Linked DNA regions of Anaeromyxobacter diazotrophicus. The protein of the gene in region 2 interacts with the protein of the main gene of each other region in a pairwise test. Links are inferred from orthologs where the notes say so. Each region holds a gene or a part of one and is shown on either strand. Other genes may lie near its edges.

Region 1 (8,003 bases), on a different replicon or contig from region 2:
AGGACGGCCTGGTGGCGGTGGCGCGCTTCACCGACGACCCGCACCCGCAGATCGTGGTCGTCTCGGTGGGCCAGGTGCGGCTGCAGGACTGGCAGGGCAAGGTGATCTGGGGGCCGGTCGACATCCCCCCGGGCGGCATCGCCGGCGGCGGCGCGCCGACGGTCGCCGACTTCGACGGCGACGGGAAGCTCGAGATCGGCGTGGCGGGCAAGTCGTCCTACACCGTGTTCAAGCCGTTCGCGGCGAGCCCCATCCTCTGGAGCAAGCCGACGCAGGACCAGAGCATGGTGACCGGGAGCTCGGTCTTCGACTTCTCGCACGGCGGGCGGGCGCAGGTCGTCTACGGCGACGAGTGCTACACGCGCGTCTACGACGGCCCCTCGGGCGACGTGCTGTTCCAGGCGAAGAACCCGAGCTGCACGGTCCACGAGAACCCGGTCATCGCCGACGTCGACCGCGACGGGCGGGCCGAGATCGTCGTCGCCACGAACAGCGTGTGCAAGATCACCTGCACCGCGCCGGACGGCACGACCTGGGACCACGAGACCTCCGGACTGCACGGGATCACCGTCTTCAAGGACCTGCGCGACCACTGGGTCTCGACCCGCTCGGTGTGGAACGAGCACGCCTACCACGTGACGAACGTGAACGAGGACGGCTCGATCCCGCAGAAGGAGCAGCCGCACTGGACGGCCTCCCTGTTCGGCGAGTCGCTCAACACCTTCCGCATGAACCCGATCGGCAACAGCGACTTCCGCGCGCCCGACCTGGCCGCGGCGGCGGCCGACGCCTCCCTCGACCCGAGCGGCTGCCCGGCCAAGGTGCGCCTCGCGGTGAAGGTGTGGAACCGCGGCGCGGTGCTGGTGACGGCGGGCGTCCCGGTCGCCTTCTACCAGGGCGGCCGCGGCGGCAAGCTGCTCGGCGTCGCGAAGACGGCGGGCGCCATCCTGCCGGCGATGAGCGAGACCGTGTCGCTCGACCTCGCCCCGCCTCCGGCGGCGCCGCTCGACGTCACCGCGGTGCTGAACGACGACGGCACGGGGCAGGGCGTCGTCGGCGAGTGCCGGACCGACAACAACGCCGTCACCGTGCCGGCGGCCTACTGCCCGGCGGCGTCGAAGTAGCGGCGAGGAGGAGCCCGGCGGGACCCCATCTCCCCTCGCCCCGCATCGCGGGGATGGGAGAGGGGCTCACGGCGACGCCTCCTCACGCTGGGGGCACCGCGGCTGAACCCCGCCGCCCCTCGCCCGCGCGCGCGTCGGCGCCCGTGCTCCGCGCCGCCCGGAAGCTCCCATGGCCGGAACGCGCCCGGGGTCCTCGCGACGCGGCTGCGGAATCTTGCACCGCGGCGCTGCGCGCCGGGGTGCTTCGGTCAGTCCTCGCCGCGGTCGAGGTCCCCGTGGGCGCGTTCCGGCGACCATGATGCCCGTGGCGGCGCTCCGCAATGGCGCCTCGTGCGCGCGCGGACTCGGGGCGGCCAGTCGGGGCGGACGCGTCGTCCGAGCGCGCGCAGGATGTGCTTCACGTCGAGGCGAGTGCTCCCTCTCCTTCTGCTCCAGCCTCGCCCGGTGTGCCAGAGGCCCTTGGGGAGTTGGCACCATCATCTTCGAGCCACGACCGTCGCTGGCCGGGCGGCTACGGCTACGGGTCGGCGGAGACGAAAGGAGGGTTACCAGGCGTTCGTGTTCTCGCAGTATGGGGACGTCGAGTCGCTGAAACGGTTCTGCGAAAGCCGTCACGAGGTGTTCGCCGCGCTGCAGGAGGTACCCGCAGAGAGGCGCGTCTACACGCCCGCGGACGGACCGAAAGAACTCCTCCTGGACGGGAAGGTCGCGCTCGAACGTGACCTCTCGAGCCGGTGATGCCCTAGCCCCCGCGGCCTCGCGTCGCACCGGCGGCCGCCCCGAGTCCGCGCGCGCACGAGGCGCCATTGCGGAGCGCCGCCACGGGCATCATGGTCGCCGGAACGCGCCCGAGGGAACCCTTCCGCGGCGAGGACTGCTCGAAGATCCGCGACGCGCAGCGGCGCGGAGCAAGGTTCCGCAGCCGCGTCGCGGGGACCCTGATGCGCGTTCCGGCCGAGCGAGCCTCGGTGCGGCGCGGAGCATGGGCGCCGACGCGCGCGCGGACGAGGGGCGGTCGGGGGTCACCCGCTCCGCCCCCAGCGGCCACGGTCGTCCCTCGTGCTACCTTCCCGCCGTGCCGGTCGTGAAGCTCATCCTCGAGTACGACGGGACCCGCTACGTGGGCTGGCAGGTGCAGCCGAACGGGCCCTCCATCCAGGCGGAGGTGGAGCGCGCGCTGGGGACGCTGCACCACGCGCCGCGGCGGGTGGTCGCGGCGGGGCGCACCGACGCCGGGGTGCACGCGCTGGGGCAGGTGGCGAGCTTCCCGGAGGCCGCGCCGCTCCCGCTCTCCGCCTACGTGAAGGGCATGAACGCGCTCCTGCCGGCCGACGTCGCCGTGCGCGCGGCCTCGGTCGAGCCGGACGGCTTCGACGCCCGGCGCAGCGCGAGGGGGAAGCGCTACCGCTACCGCATCGTGAACGGTCCGACGCGCGCCCCGCTCTCGCGGCTCCAGTCCTGGCAGGTGTTCCGGCCGCTCGACGCCGCCGCCATGGCCGCGGCCGCGGCGCCGCTCCTCGGGCGGCACGACTTCGCAGCGTTCCAGGCCGCCGACTGCGAGGCGGCCCACGCGGTGCGCGAGGTGCGGCGGCTCCAGCTCGTCTCGGCTGGCGGCGAGCTGGCGGTCGTCGTCGAGGCGACCGCTTTCGTGAAGCACATGGTGCGGAACATCGTCGGCACGCTGGTCGAGGTCGGCCTCGGCCAGCGCGAGGCCGCGTCCATCCCGGCGCTGCTGGAGGGGCGCGACCGGACGCGCGCCGGCCGCACCGCCCCGCCGCAGGGCCTGTGCCTCGAGGAGGTGTTCTACCCTCCGCTTCAGTGAACGGTGGCGACCTCGACCGGCCGCTCGCCCTTCCTGAAGTCGAGGGTCTCGCCCTTGCCCTCCTCGACCACCACGTGGTCGCCGGGCTTGAACTCGCCGCGCAGGATCTTCTGGGCCAGCGGGTCCTGCACCAGCCGCTGGATGGCGCGCTTGAGCGGCCGGGCGCCGTAGACCGGGTCGTACCCCGCGTCGGCGATGGTCTCGCGCGCGCCGTCGGTGAGCTCGAGGGTGAGCTTGCGGTCCTCGAGCAGCTTGCGGAGCCGGCCGAGCTGGATCTCGACGATGCGGCCGATGTCCTCGCGCGTCAGCGGCCGGAAGACGACGATCTCGTCCACCCGGTTCAGGAACTCGGGCCGGAACTCGCCGCGCAGGTGCTCCAGCGCCGCCTCGCGGATCTCCTGCATCTGCGAGCCGGGGCGGCCCGCCAGCCGCTGGATCTCCTCCGAGCCGATGTTGGAGGTCATGATGACCACCGCGTTGCGGAAGTCGACCGTGCGCCCCTGCCCGTCGGTGAGCCGCCCGTCGTCGAGGATCTGGAGCAGCACGTTGAAGACGTCGTGGTGCGCCTTCTCGATCTCGTCGAACAGGATCACCGCGTACGGCCGGCGGCGGACCGCCTCGGTGAGCTGGCCGCCCTCCTCGTAGCCGACGTAGCCAGGGGGCGCGCCGATGAGCCGCGACACGGCGTGCTTCTCCATGTACTCGCTCATGTCGAGCCGGATCATCGCCTGCTCGTCGTCGAACAGGAACTCGGCCAGCGCCCGCGCCGTCTCGGTCTTCCCGACGCCGGTCGGCCCGAGGAAGATGAAGCTGCCGATGGGCCGGTGAGGATCCTGCAGGCCCGAGCGCGCCCGGCGCACCGCCGCCGAGACCGCCCGCACCGCCTCCTCCTGGCCCACCACGCGCTTCGCCAGCCGCGCCTCCATCTCGAGCAGCTTCTCGACCTCGCCCTCGATGAGCTTCGAGACCGGGATGCCGGTCCACTTCGAGACCACCTCGGCGATCTCCTCCGGCGTCACCTCCTCCTTCAGCATGGCGCCGCCCTTCTGCAGCTCGGCGAGGCGCTGCTGCTGCACTTCGATCTTGCGCTGCAGCTCGGGGAGCCGGCCGAACTTGATCTCGGCCGCCTTGTTGAAGTCGGCCGCGCGCTCGGCCGCGGCCTGCTCGCCCTTGAGCTGGTCGATCTCGCCCTTGGCGGCGGCCACCTCCTGGATCGCCTTCTTCTCGTTGTCCCAGCGCGCCTTCAGCGTCGCGAACTGCTCGTTGAGGGCGGCGAGCTCCTTGTCCACCTGGGCGAGCCGCGCCTGCGAGGCCTCGTCCCGCTCCTTGCGCAGCCCCTGCTTCTCGATCTCGAGCTGCCCGATGCGGCGGCGCACCTCGTCCACCTCGGTCGGCATCGAGTCGATCTCGATGCGCAGCCGGCTCGCCGCCTCGTCGATGAGGTCGATCGCCTTGTCCGGCAGGAAGCGGTCGGTGATGTAGCGGTGGCTGAGGCGGGCGGCCTCGACCAGCGCCGCGTCCTGGATGCGCACCTTGTGGTGCAGCTCGTAGCGGTCCTTGAGGCCGCGCAGGATGGAGATGGTGTCCTGCACGGTGGGCTCGCCGACGAAGACCGGCTGGAAGCGGCGCTCCAGCGCCGGGTCCTTCTCGATGTGCTTGCGGTACTCGTTCACGGTGGTGGCGCCGATGGCGTGCAGCTCGCCCCGCGCCAGCGCCGGCTTCAGCATGTTGCCGGCGTCCATCGCCCCCTCGGCCGCGCCCGCGCCGACGATGGTGTGCATCTCGTCGATGAAGAGGACGATCTGGCCCTCGGACGAGGTCACCTCCTTGAGCACGCTCTTCAGCCGCTCCTCGAACTCGCCGCGGAACTTGGTGCCGGCCACCATCGAGGCGAGGTCCAGGCTGAGGAGGCGCTTCCCCTTCAGGCCCTCCGGCACGTCGCCGTCCACGATGCGCCGCGCCAGACCCTCGACGATGGCGGTCTTGCCGACGCCCGGGTCGCCCACCAGCACCGGGTTGTTCTTGGTGCGGCGGGAGAGGATCTGGATGACCCGGCGGATCTCGTCGTCGCGGCCCACCACCGGGTCGAGCTTGCCGTCGCGCGCGAGCTGGGTGAGGTCCTTCGCGTACTTCTCCAGCGCGCGGTACTGGCTCTCCGCCTCCGGCGAGGTGACCTTGGCGCCGCCCCGGATGCCCTTCACCGCGTCTCGGATGCGGTCGGGGGTCGCGCCGGCCGCGCGCAGCGCCTCGCCCGCGGCGCCGCGCTCCTCGGAGGCGGCCCAGAGCAGGTGCTCGGTCGAGACGTACTCGTCCTTGAGCTTCTTCGCCGCGTCCTCGGCCTTGTCGAGGAGCTTGAGGAGCCGGTTGGCGGTGTAGGGCTCGGCGCCCTCGACCTTCGGCACGGTGCGCAGCTCGTCCTCGAGCCGCGAGGCGACGCGCGCCGGGTCGGCGCCGATCTTCTCCAGCACCGGACGGGCGATGCCGTCCTCTTGCTCGAGGAGCGCCAGGAGGAGGTGCTCGACGTCGACCGCCTGGTGGTCGCGCCGGCGGGCCTGGGCGGCCGCGCCCTGCAAGGCCTCCTGGGCCTTGGTGGTCAGTCTCTCGGGTCGCATGCGCGCAACGTAAGGGCGGGGAGGGGTTTGGCAAGCGGGCGGGCGGAGCGCACACCCCCCCGCCCGCGCCGGGAGGCGGCGCGGCGTCGAGGCGCCCGCGCTGGCGAAGGGCGGGGGCGCTGCGCCCTGTCGCCCGCGCTACGGCGCGTGCTGCGGCGCGGCCTCGGCGTGGTCCGAGCGGAGCGCCGAGAGCGCGTGCGAGGCGTCGCAGGCCGCCACGAAGAAGGCGGCGCGGGCGTGCTCGTGCGAGCCGGTCACCTCGAACGAGGCGTGGGGCTCGACCTCGATGGCGAAGTCGAGGTGCTCGTCCTCGAGGATGGCCTTCATCCGGCGTGCGTCGTGGAGGCTCGGCGCCAGGCCGACGCACGCTACCTCTTCCCCTTCGGGCACCAGCTCGTCGTATGCGATGCGCATGGCGGCGATGGTGACGAATCCGCTTACACCCTGCGAGTAGCCCGCGCGGGGACACCCGTCGGCAGGAGCACCCGGAGCACGCGGCCGACCCAGCCCGGCCCTTGATATCCCTCGCGATCCCCAGCATGAGAGCCCTTTTCGCCCTCCGGAGTGCCCGTGCATCACGATGCCGCACCTCGCCTGACGGCCGTCGGCCGCGCCCTCCCGCGGCACCACCTCGACCAGGAGGAGCTCATCCAGGCGCTGCGCGGGCTCTGGGCCGAGAAGCACTTCAACGTCGAGCGGCTCGAGGACCTGCACCGGGCGGTGCAGGTGTCCGGCCGCTACCTGGCCTTGCCGCTCGAGGCGTACGCCTCCCTCGACTCCTTCCGGAAGTGCAACGACGCGTTCGTCGAGGTGGCGCAGGAGCTCGGGGCGGAGGCGATCCAGCAGGCGCTCGCCCGCGCCGGCCTCCGGCCGCGCGACGTGGACCACGTCTTCTTCGTCACCGTCACCGGGGTCGCCACCCCCTCCATCGACGCGCGCCTCGTCAACCGGCTCGGGCTGAAGCCGTCGGTGAAGCGCACGCCCATCTTCGGCCTGGGCTGCCTGGCGGGCGCGGCCGGCACCGCCCGCGCCGCCGACTACCTGCGCGCCTTCCCGGGCGAGGTGGCGCTGCTCCTGTCGGTCGAGCTCTGCTCGCTCACGCTGCAGCGGCAGGACCTCTCGGTGGCGAACATCATCGCCTCCGGGCTCTTCGGCGACGGCGCCGCGGCGCTCGCGCTCACCGGCGGGGACCGCGGCGCCGCGGGCCCGCGCGTCCTCGCCACCCGCTCCGTCTTCTACCCCGACACCGAGCGCGTCATGGGGTGGGACGTGGTCGACACCGGGTTCAAGCTCGTGCTCTCCGCCGGCGCGCCCGACGTCATCCGCGAGCACCTCGGCGGCGACGTGGACGCCTTCCTGGCCGAGCACCACCTCACCCGCCGCGACGTGCGGCACTGGGTGGCGCACACCGGCGGGCCCAAGATCCTGCAGGCGATGGAGACCTCGCTGGCGCTGCCGGAGGGCGCCCTGGCGCGGTCGTGGCGCTCCCTGCGCGACATCGGCAACCTCTCCTCCGCCTCGGTGCTGTTCGTGCTGGGCGACCTGCTCGAGTCGGGCGAGGCGCGGCCGGGGGACCTCGGGGTGATGGCCGCCATGGGGCCGGGCTTCTGCGCCGAGCTGGTGCTCCTGCGATGGTGAGCCCGCGCGCCGCCTACCTCGCCCTGGTGGCGCTCTTCGCCGCCGAGCGCGCGGTCGAGCTCGCCCTGTCGCGGCGGCACGCGCGGGCGCTCCGGGCGCGCGGCGCGGTGGAGCACGGCGCGGGCCACTACCCGGCCATGGTCCTCCTGCACGGCGCCTTCCTGGCCGCCTGCGCCGCCGGCGCGCTCCTCCGCCCGGCGCCGCCCCGCTGGGCGCTCCTCGCCGCGGCCGCCGCCCTCGCCGCGCAGGCGCTGCGCTGGTGGGCCATCGCGGCGCTGGGCGAGCGCTGGACGACCCGGGTGCTGGTGCTGCCCGGCGCGCCGCCGGTGACGGGCGGACCGTACCGCTTCGTGCGCCACCCGAACTACCTCGCGGTGGCGGTGGAGCTCGCCGCGCTGCCGCTCGCCTGGGGGCTCGCCGGCGTCGCGCTGCTCTTCTCGGTGGCCAACGCCGCGGTGCTGGCGGCGCGCGTGCGCGCCGAGGAGCGCGCGCTCGGGCCCGTCTGGCGGCGCGCGTTCGAGGCGCGGGGGCGGTTCCTCCCCGGGTCGCCGCGCGCCCGGTTCATCCCCGGCGCTCCCCATGATCGCAGGGCGGGGGCTCGTCCCCCGCCGCCGATGCCCCGGGGGACGCCGTGACGCCTCGCGAGGCGGCCGTCGCGGCCGAGATCCGCCGGCTGGCGCGCGAGGAGCTCGGCCTCGAGCAGGCGGTGGAGGACGGCGAGGAGCTGGCCGGCCGGCTCGACTCGCTGGCCCTCCTCTCGCTGGTGGTGGCGGTGGAGGACCACTTCCGCGTCCGCGTGGGCGAGGA
Region 2 (7,640 bases):
CGAAGGCGGCGGCGCAGCGCGGGGCGCGGCCTGCGTCCGGGGGCGTGAGCCCCTCACCCGCCGTCGCGGGGGCGGCGCGTCCCGTGCACTCGACGAAGACCACCTCGTCGGGAGGGCGCACGGAGGCGCGGGCCCTGGCGCAGAGCGGCCCGAGCCGCTGGCCCTCCGCCTCGCGCAGCGCGAGCCGCAGGCGCTTCAGGAGCTCCGGGCCGTCCTTCCCGGCCGCCTTGATGACCGGCGCCTCGGGGTCCGGCTTCGGGCTCGTCGCCAGGTCGGCGAGGCTGCGGAAGAGCGCCGACGCCGCGAGGTCCATCCGGCAGCTCATCGGGCAGGCGTTGACCTTGCGCCCCTCCGGCGAGCGGAGCCAGTCGGAGGTGGGCGCGGCGGGCATGGGCGGGCAGGCGGCGACGCACAGGTCGCCCTCGGCCCGGGCGGCCCGCGCGGCGGCCGCGGCCTTGCCGAGCTGGACGGACGGGGCGTCACCGCCCGCGGCGACGGCCAGCGCGAGGCCGGCGGCGAGGTACGTCAGCATGGCAGTTCCTCCTCGAGAGACGCGCGGGGTAGCGGAGCAGCGCGCGCCGGGAGGCTATCACGGTCGGTGAGGTAGCGCTGGGCTTCCGAGCCGGCGACGGCGCCGTCGCCCACCGCGGTCGCGATCTGCCGCAGGCTCGTGTCGCGGACGTCGCCGGCGGCGAAGACCCCCTCCAGGCTCGTCCGCATCCGCGCGTCGGTGCGGACGTACCCTTGCTCGGAGAGCGCCACCTGCCCGGCGAAGAGGGCGGTCGCCGGCAGGTGGCCGATGAAGTAGAAGCAGCGGTCCACGGCGAGCGGCACGAGCGCCCCGTTGCGCGTGTCCCGGAGCACGGCGGTCTCGAGCCGCCCGTCGCCCTCGAAGTGGTCCACGACGGTGTTCCAGCGGAACTCCATCTTCGGGTTCCCGAGCGCCTCCTCGCGCGCGGCGGGCTGAGCCCGGACGCGCCCCTCCTCGTGCCGGACGGAGACGATCACCTTGCGCGCGTAGCGGGTGAGGAAGCTCCCCTCCTCCAGGGCCGCGTCGCCCGAGCCGACCACCAGCACGGTCTTGCCGGTGCACTGGGCGGCGTCGCAGGTGGCGCAGAAGGAGATCCCCTTGTCGTAGAGGAACGCCTCCTCGCCCGGGACGCCCAGCAGGCGCGGCTTGCCGCCGGTGGCGAGCACGACCGCCCGCGCGTGGTACGCGGTGCGGAAGGTCTCGACGACCTTGTCCGCGCCGGCCAGGTTGAGCTTCTTCACCGGCGCGTTCTTGATCTCCACCCCGAAGCGCCGCGCCTGGGCCTCGAACCGCTTCATCAGCTCGAGCCCGCTGATGTCCTCCGGGAACCCCGGATAGTTGCAGACCTCGCTGGTGGAGGTGGCGAGCCCGCCGAGCAGGCCCTTCTCCAGGAGCAGCGTCTTGCGCCGGGCGCGGGCCGCGTAGAGCGCGGCGGTCAGCCCGGCCGGGCCTCCGCCGACGACCACCACCTCGTAATCCTGCCGTTCCTTCTCGAGCGCCATGGCGTCCTTACCCCAGCTTCACCTGGCGCTCCGCCGTCCCCACCAGTCGGCCAGGAGCCACACCCCGAGCAGCAGCCCGAACTGCACCACCAGCGCCGGCACGAACCCGCCGAGCGCCGCGGGCAGGTAGACGCCGCCCTTCGCGTCCACGCGGAGGGCGGTCTTCCAGAACGGCCAGGTCGCGGCGCCGAGCGCCGAGCCGAGGACGAAGAACGGGAACACCAGCCACTGCTGGAGGAAGCCCTCGCCCATGCGCATCAACGTCCCGGAGGCGCAGCCGCCCGCGATCACCGCGCCGATCCCGAAGAGGACGCCGCCCACCACGGTGTGCAGCCCGACCGGCTCGAGGCCGGCGAGCTTCATCGCGTCGGCGAGCTGCCCCGCCTTGAAGTAGGCCCCGAGCTGCAGGGCCGCGAAGCCGACCGTCCCCACCGCCAAACCGGCGACGACGGCCTTGGTGAGGCTGGTGCTGCCGGTCAGCACCGGGTCGCGCATGGAGGCGGTGAAGCAGAACCTCGAGCGCTGCAGCGTGAGCCCCAGCGCGATCCCGATGGCCCACACGAAGCCCGACCTCGGCGAGCCGGCCGGGCCGCCCAGCCAGTAGCCCACCGCCACCACGGCGGCAACGAGGGCCACCGCGTAGGGCAGCTGGCTCGCCCGCTCCTTCCGCGGCGAGGGAGCCCGGAGAGGGCGGCGGACGTCATCGCTGCGCAGCTCTGCGGCCACGGTCATGGAGCGCTCCGTCAGATGAAGTACTTGATGAGGAGCTTCGAGCCGGCCATGGCGCCGAGGAAGATGGAGACCATGAACACCCAGCCGTGAAGCGACATCGAGGGCACCGCCGTGAACAGGTCGCCGATGTTGCAGCCGAACGCGATGCGCGCCCCGAGGCCCATCACCAGCCCGCCGAGGACGGCCGCCGCGATCTGCCGCCGCGACTTGAGGCGCTTCACCCGGAACTGCCCGGCGAGCAGGACGGAGAGCAGCGCCCCGGCGACGATGCCGAGGTTGGTGAGGGAGCCGGCGTCCTTGAGCAGGTTGAACCCCGGCGCGTTGAAGGCCGGCTTCACCTCCGCGAAGTACGCCCACCGGTGCGGATCGCCCCCGAGCGCCTCCCAGGCCCAGCTCCCCCAGTAGGCGAGCGAGGTGGTGACGCCCCAGGCCTTCCCGGTGGCGGCGAGCAGCGCGATGTTGAGCAGCGCCAGGATCACCGCCCCGGCCGTGTAGGTCCACGGGTGGACGAAGAGGGTCTTGTAGGTCTCGCGATCGCGCCACCGGAGCGGCGGCGCTGCGGCGGTCACGGCGTGGGGAAACGCGCCGCCGGCCTGGCCTTCCGCGGGGGGCGCCATCAGCTCGCCTTCTCGATGGCGATCTCCCACTGCCCGTCGTCCACTTCCTGGATCTCGTAGTCGTGGCCGCTCTTCTCGGCCCACTCCGGGATGTTCTTCATCGCGCAGGAGTGGTCGATCTGCACCACCAGCACGTCGCCCACCGCCAGGTCCGCCAGCGCGCGCTGCGTCCGGATGAGCGGGACGGGGCAGGCTTCGCCGAGGCAATCGAGCGTCTTCTCCGCCATGGTGTGCACCTCGCGTGCGTCGATCGAGTCGGGGCGAGTTTGCTGGGTGCCGGATCCGAAGTCAACGACACCCACCGCGACCAAGGGACACGTATTCACGGTGAGTGACCGGCGACGATCGGCACGTGGGGGCGTCGCTCACATCGACAGACAGTAAACGTCAGTTCGCGGAGGCGCACAAAGAACCACCCGCGCGCACCTCAATGTGCGTGTTCGCCGGAACCATCCGCTATCGCAATAGTTTTCAATCCAGGCGCGCTCTATTGCGCCTTGCGCGGCCGCTCCGGTGGTGCGAACGTACCGTCCCCAAGGGACCGCTCGCTTCAATGCGTCCCGGCTCCCCGCACCAGGAAAAGGCACCATGATGCCAATCGAGTCGGCAGGCGAGCCCCAGGGCTTTCGAGGGGACGTGACCGGGCTGGAGCTGTCCGACGTCATCCAGCTCAACGGGAACAACGGGTTCTCGGGCTGCATCACCGTTCAGCAGGGCGATCGCACCGGCCGGATCTTCTTCCGCGAGGGGAAGGTCATCCACGCCGAGCAGGGCGGCAAGCTCGGCGAGGAGGCGTTCTACGACATCATGGAGTGGCGGTCGGGCCACTTCAGCCTCGAGCCCAACGTCTCCACCACCAGCCACTCGGTCGAGAAGAGCACGACGTTCATCCTGATGGAGGCGCACCGCCTCATGGACGAGCGCCGCGCCGGGCGTCCGGCGGCGCCCGCGCCCGTCGCGCCGGCCGCGGCCGCGGCCGCGCCCGCGCCGGCCAGGACGGCGGCCGCCACCGTGGTCGAGCGCGTGAAGGGCGCGGCCGGCGTGAGCTACGCCGTGCTGCTCGGCAAGGACGGCGCCTGCGTCGAGGACGGCAGCTTCGAGGGCGCCACCCTCGCCGGCCGCGCGGCCTACCTCGCGCTCATGGGCTCGCGGCTCGGCGCCAGCCTCGGCGCCGGCGACATCCGCTCGATGGCGCTGCACGGCAAGGGGCAGCACCTGCTCCTGCTCGCCGGCAAGAACCACTACCTGGGCGTCACCGCCGAGGGCACGAGCGAGCTCGGCGCCGTCGAGGCCGAGGTCCTCAAGCTGCTCGCGTCCGGTCACTGATCGCGCTCCGCGGCGCTCGATCCCGAGGTCACCCATGCAGACGGTCCTCTCGCAGCTCAACTCGGTCCCGGGCGTGGTCGGCAGCCTGGTGTGCGATCCCGACGGCCAGCTCACGGCCCACGTCTTCCCGCCCCTCTTCGACGTGGCGGCCCTCCAGGACGCCGCCCGGGCGCTGGCGGACGGCGCCGTCGGCCTGGAGGTGACGAGCGACACGGCCGAGCTGCTCGACGTGCGCTTCAAGGAGGCGCGGCTCCTCGCGAAGCCGTTCGGCGGCTCGATGCTGGCGGTGCTCTGCACCAAGACGACGAACGTGCAGTTCCTGACGCTGTCGCTCGGCGCCGCGGTCGCCAAGCTCGACAAGCTCCGGCAGGCCACCCCGGCCGCGCCCGCCCCCGCGCCGGCGGCTGCGCCGGCGCCGGTCGCGAGCGCGCCCGCGCCGGAGGCGGCGGCTCCCGGAGCGAAGCGGCGCGTCGCGGCCCCGACCAAGGGGCTCGACGAGCTGCGCCGCCGGCTGGCCGAGGGAGGCGCCGCGGCCCGCCCCGGCGGCGCCGCCGCGCCCGCGACGAGCGCGGCCGAGCCGCAGGCCAAGCAGGACGAGACCACCACCTCGGCCTCCGGGCTGCGCTGGTGGGAAGGGATGCCCTGACGCCCAGCCCAGCCGTTGACCCAGAGGAGCTCCACCCCGCTTCGGAGAACGCATGATCAAGACCATCAGATTCAAGATCCTCCTCCTGATCATCGGAGGGCTCAGCCTCGGCGCCATCGGGCTGGTGCTGTACTTCAACCGCATCTACGACCAGAACGCCGAGCGCCTGACCAAGGACTCGATCCGGAGCGCCGCGGTGGCGTTCTCCGAGGTCGAGCGGACGAGCACCGAGCTCATGTCCGCCTCGATCTCCGCCCTGACCCGCGACCCGGAGGTGCGGGCCGGGATGATCTCGCGCGATCCGGCGCGCCTGCTCACGCTGTCGCAGCCGCTCTACCGCGACTGGCGCGGCCGCTTCGGCATCACGCACTGGAACTACTGGGAGCCCGAGCAGGCCGGCGACATGAACGCCAAGGGCCTGCGCAACGTCCTCCGCGTCGGCACGCCCGACATGCACGGCGACTTCGTGGAGCGCGTCACGCTGGCGCGGGTCGCCCGCGAGCGCCGCATGGTGACGGGTCTCGACCTCGGGTTCACCGGGATGGTGCTGCGCGTGCTGGTGCCGGTGGAGGAGGGCGGCCGCCCCATCGGCTACCTCGAGCTCGGCAAGGAGATCGGCGGCTTCCTCGGCCAGATCAAGAAGGTGAGCGGCGACGACTACGGCCTCCTGCTCTCGAAGGGCCGGATGGACGAGAAGAAGTGGGCCACCCTGCGGGCGACGGCGGGCCAGCGCAACAACTGGGCCGACATGCCCGACCTCCTCCTCGCCGACAACACCTCCGACGACAACGAGATCTTCCAGTACAACGGCAAGATCGCCGACCTCCCGGACGAGGGCGTGCCGCTCGAGATCCTGTCGAGGGGCGGCAAGACGCTGGCCCGGGGCGTGTTCCCGATCCACGACGTGTCCGGCGCCAAGGTGGGCGCGGTCTTCGTCCTCCGCGACATCACCGCGGTCTACGACGAGATGCGCTCCGGGCAGCGCCAGGCGGTGCTCGGGGTGGCGGCCCTCATGGTCCTCCTGGCCGTCCTCTTCGTCCTCGTCTTCCAGGTGCTCATCGTCAAGCGGCTCCAGCACATGATCCAGGTGGCGACGCGGGTGGTGGGCGGCGAGTTCGACCTCGAGATCGTGCCGTCGGCCGACGACGAGATCGGCGCCTTCGAGACGCTGTTCGAGCAGTTCCGGCAGCTGTTCGTCGAGCTCATCGGGCAGGCACACAAGGCCACGGGCACCACGGGCCGGGGGGGGAAGTGAGCCATGGGCCAGCTCTATGACGCGAAGCTGAAGGTCGAGCAGATCATCCGCGAGAAGAACCTCAAGGAGTCCGAGATCAAGGGCGCGCTGTCGCTCAAGAGCGGGCTCCTGCTCGCGCTCGTGAACCCGGCCACGCCCGACGACGCCGGCAAGCTGGAGAAGCTGGCCGCCGCCGTGAAGGCGGTGCTCAACACCGACCTCTGACCGGGGCGCAGCCCCGGCGCTGCACGCGAGCCCGGCTCCCGCGGAACCTCCGCGGGCGCCGGGCTCGAGCTTTTCGGGGGCAGCGGGAGGAGGCCGGCGCGGCGCGCCTCGCGCCGACGAAGCGGGGGGCGACCCGCGGCCGCGGATCGCCCCCCAGGTGAAGGCCAGCGGCGGGCCGGCTACTTCTTGCTCATCACCGGCGCCGCGTCGGGGTGGCAGGTCTTGCAGTTCGAGATGCCGAGGCTGTTGTTGAGCCGCACGCCGTCCGGGGTGGGCGGCGGGGGCGCGTCGATGTGGCAGTGGACGCACTCGGCGTAGAGGTCCGGCTGCGCCGCATAGATGGGCACGTACTTCGAGCTCGACCCGAAGCGGTTGAGGATGATGGCCGCCATCTTGGCCACGTCGCCGGTGATCTTCCCGCAGCGCGCCTTCCGGTCGGTGGACCCGGACAGCTTGCCGGAGACCTTGCACCAGCTCGACACCGAGATGTGGCACAGCGGCGAGCCGGAGACGCTCTGCGCCTGCTGCGGGTAGCGCCGCTTGGGGTCGAGCCAGTCCATCTCCATCGACGGGAGCGGCGTCTCCTGGTACCAGCGGAGGAGGTCCCCGCCCATCTCCACCACCGAGGCCGGCGCGGCCAGGGAGAAGATGGGCAGCGCGCCGGCCAGCGCGCCGCAGAGCGTGCCCGACTCGACGCAGCCGGTCTTGCCCCACTTGAACATCTCGAGCGGCAGCCCGTCCCAGGGCGAGCCCGGGCCGAGCGCGCTCCGGATGGACGCGAGCAGCGCCGAGGCCACGCCGTAGGCGCAGCCGTAGTTGGTGTTCTTCCAGGGGTCGTTCGTCCAGTAGCCGAAGTACCCGGCGTCGCGCGCGACGTCGGGGTTCAGCACCGGCAGCGGCCACGGGACCGACGGCGCCGCCTGCGCCTCCGCCGCCGCCGGCAGCCCCAGCGCGACCAGGCCCGCGGCCGCAGCCGCGGCGCCGCCCGCGCCGGTGAGGAAGGCGCGCCTCGAGACCACTCCGTTCGCCTGCTTCGACATGGCTCCCCTCCGTGAAGATTGCACGAGCGTTCCGCGGCTCAGACGATGGTGGTGTGCACGGCGCAGCCCATGCACGGGTCGAACGAGTGGATCACCCGGTAGACCTCCACCGGCTGGCTGCGATCCGCGACGCGCACGCCGATCAGCGCCTGCTCGATGGGGCCGGGCCGTTCGCGGTCGTCGCGCGGCGAGGCGTTCCAGGACGTCGGCGTGATGATCCGGTAGCCGGTCACCTTGCCGTCCGCGTACTCGAGCCAGTGCGCCAGCGCGCCGCGCGGCGCCTCGGT

What was found.
Region 1: the proteins of HWY08_RS06370 (region 2) and clpB interact in binary tests that used the Escherichia coli proteins (3 or more experiments, as listed by UniProt). The link is inferred for Anaeromyxobacter diazotrophicus from one-to-one orthologs.

The regions. Positions count from the first base shown.
Region 1 is NZ_BJTG01000008.1:48,405-56,407, reverse strand. What follows is about bases 2,740-5,945. They hold clpB (ATP-dependent chaperone ClpB), read right to left. Parts: upstream 5,559-5,945; coding sequence 2,940-5,558; downstream 2,740-2,939. Other genes in these bases: HWY08_RS16235 (hypothetical protein), read right to left, coding at 5,697-5,945; truA (tRNA pseudouridine(38-40) synthase TruA), read left to right, coding at 2,740-2,946. Also shown: HWY08_RS16255 (hypothetical protein), read left to right, coding at 1-1,124; HWY08_RS16250 (hypothetical protein), read left to right, coding at 1,683-1,862; more of truA, read left to right, coding at 2,200-2,739; more of HWY08_RS16235, read right to left, coding at 5,946-5,972; HWY08_RS16230 (type III polyketide synthase), read left to right, coding at 6,129-7,196; HWY08_RS16225 (isoprenylcysteine carboxylmethyltransferase family protein), read left to right, coding at 7,190-7,831; HWY08_RS16220 (acyl carrier protein), read left to right, coding at 7,828-8,003. UniProt on the Escherichia coli protein: Part of a stress-induced multi-chaperone system, it is involved in the recovery of the cell from heat-induced damage, in cooperation with DnaK, DnaJ and GrpE. Acts before DnaK, in the processing of protein aggregates.
Region 2 is NZ_BJTG01000003.1:75,496-83,135, reverse strand. The notes cover bases 1,496-4,338. They hold HWY08_RS06370 (sulfurtransferase TusA family protein), read right to left. Parts: upstream 3,110-4,338; coding sequence 2,882-3,109; downstream 1,496-2,881. Other genes in these bases: HWY08_RS21810 (roadblock/LC7 domain-containing protein), read left to right, coding at 4,243-4,338; HWY08_RS06365 (DUF4388 domain-containing protein), read left to right, coding at 3,471-4,208; HWY08_RS06375 (YeeE/YedE thiosulfate transporter family protein), read right to left, coding at 2,277-2,882; HWY08_RS06380 (YeeE/YedE thiosulfate transporter family protein), read right to left, coding at 1,552-2,265; HWY08_RS06385 (NAD(P)/FAD-dependent oxidoreductase), read right to left, coding at 1,496-1,533. Outside these bases: HWY08_RS06390 (hypothetical protein), read right to left, coding at 1-532; more of HWY08_RS06385, read right to left, coding at 526-1,495; more of HWY08_RS21810, read left to right, coding at 4,339-4,854; HWY08_RS06355 (cache domain-containing protein), read left to right, coding at 4,907-6,109; HWY08_RS06350 (hypothetical protein), read left to right, coding at 6,113-6,313; HWY08_RS06345 (C-GCAxxG-C-C family protein), read right to left, coding at 6,493-7,353; HWY08_RS06340 (nickel-dependent hydrogenase large subunit), read right to left, coding at 7,392-7,640. UniProt on the Escherichia coli protein: Involved in thiosulfate metabolism.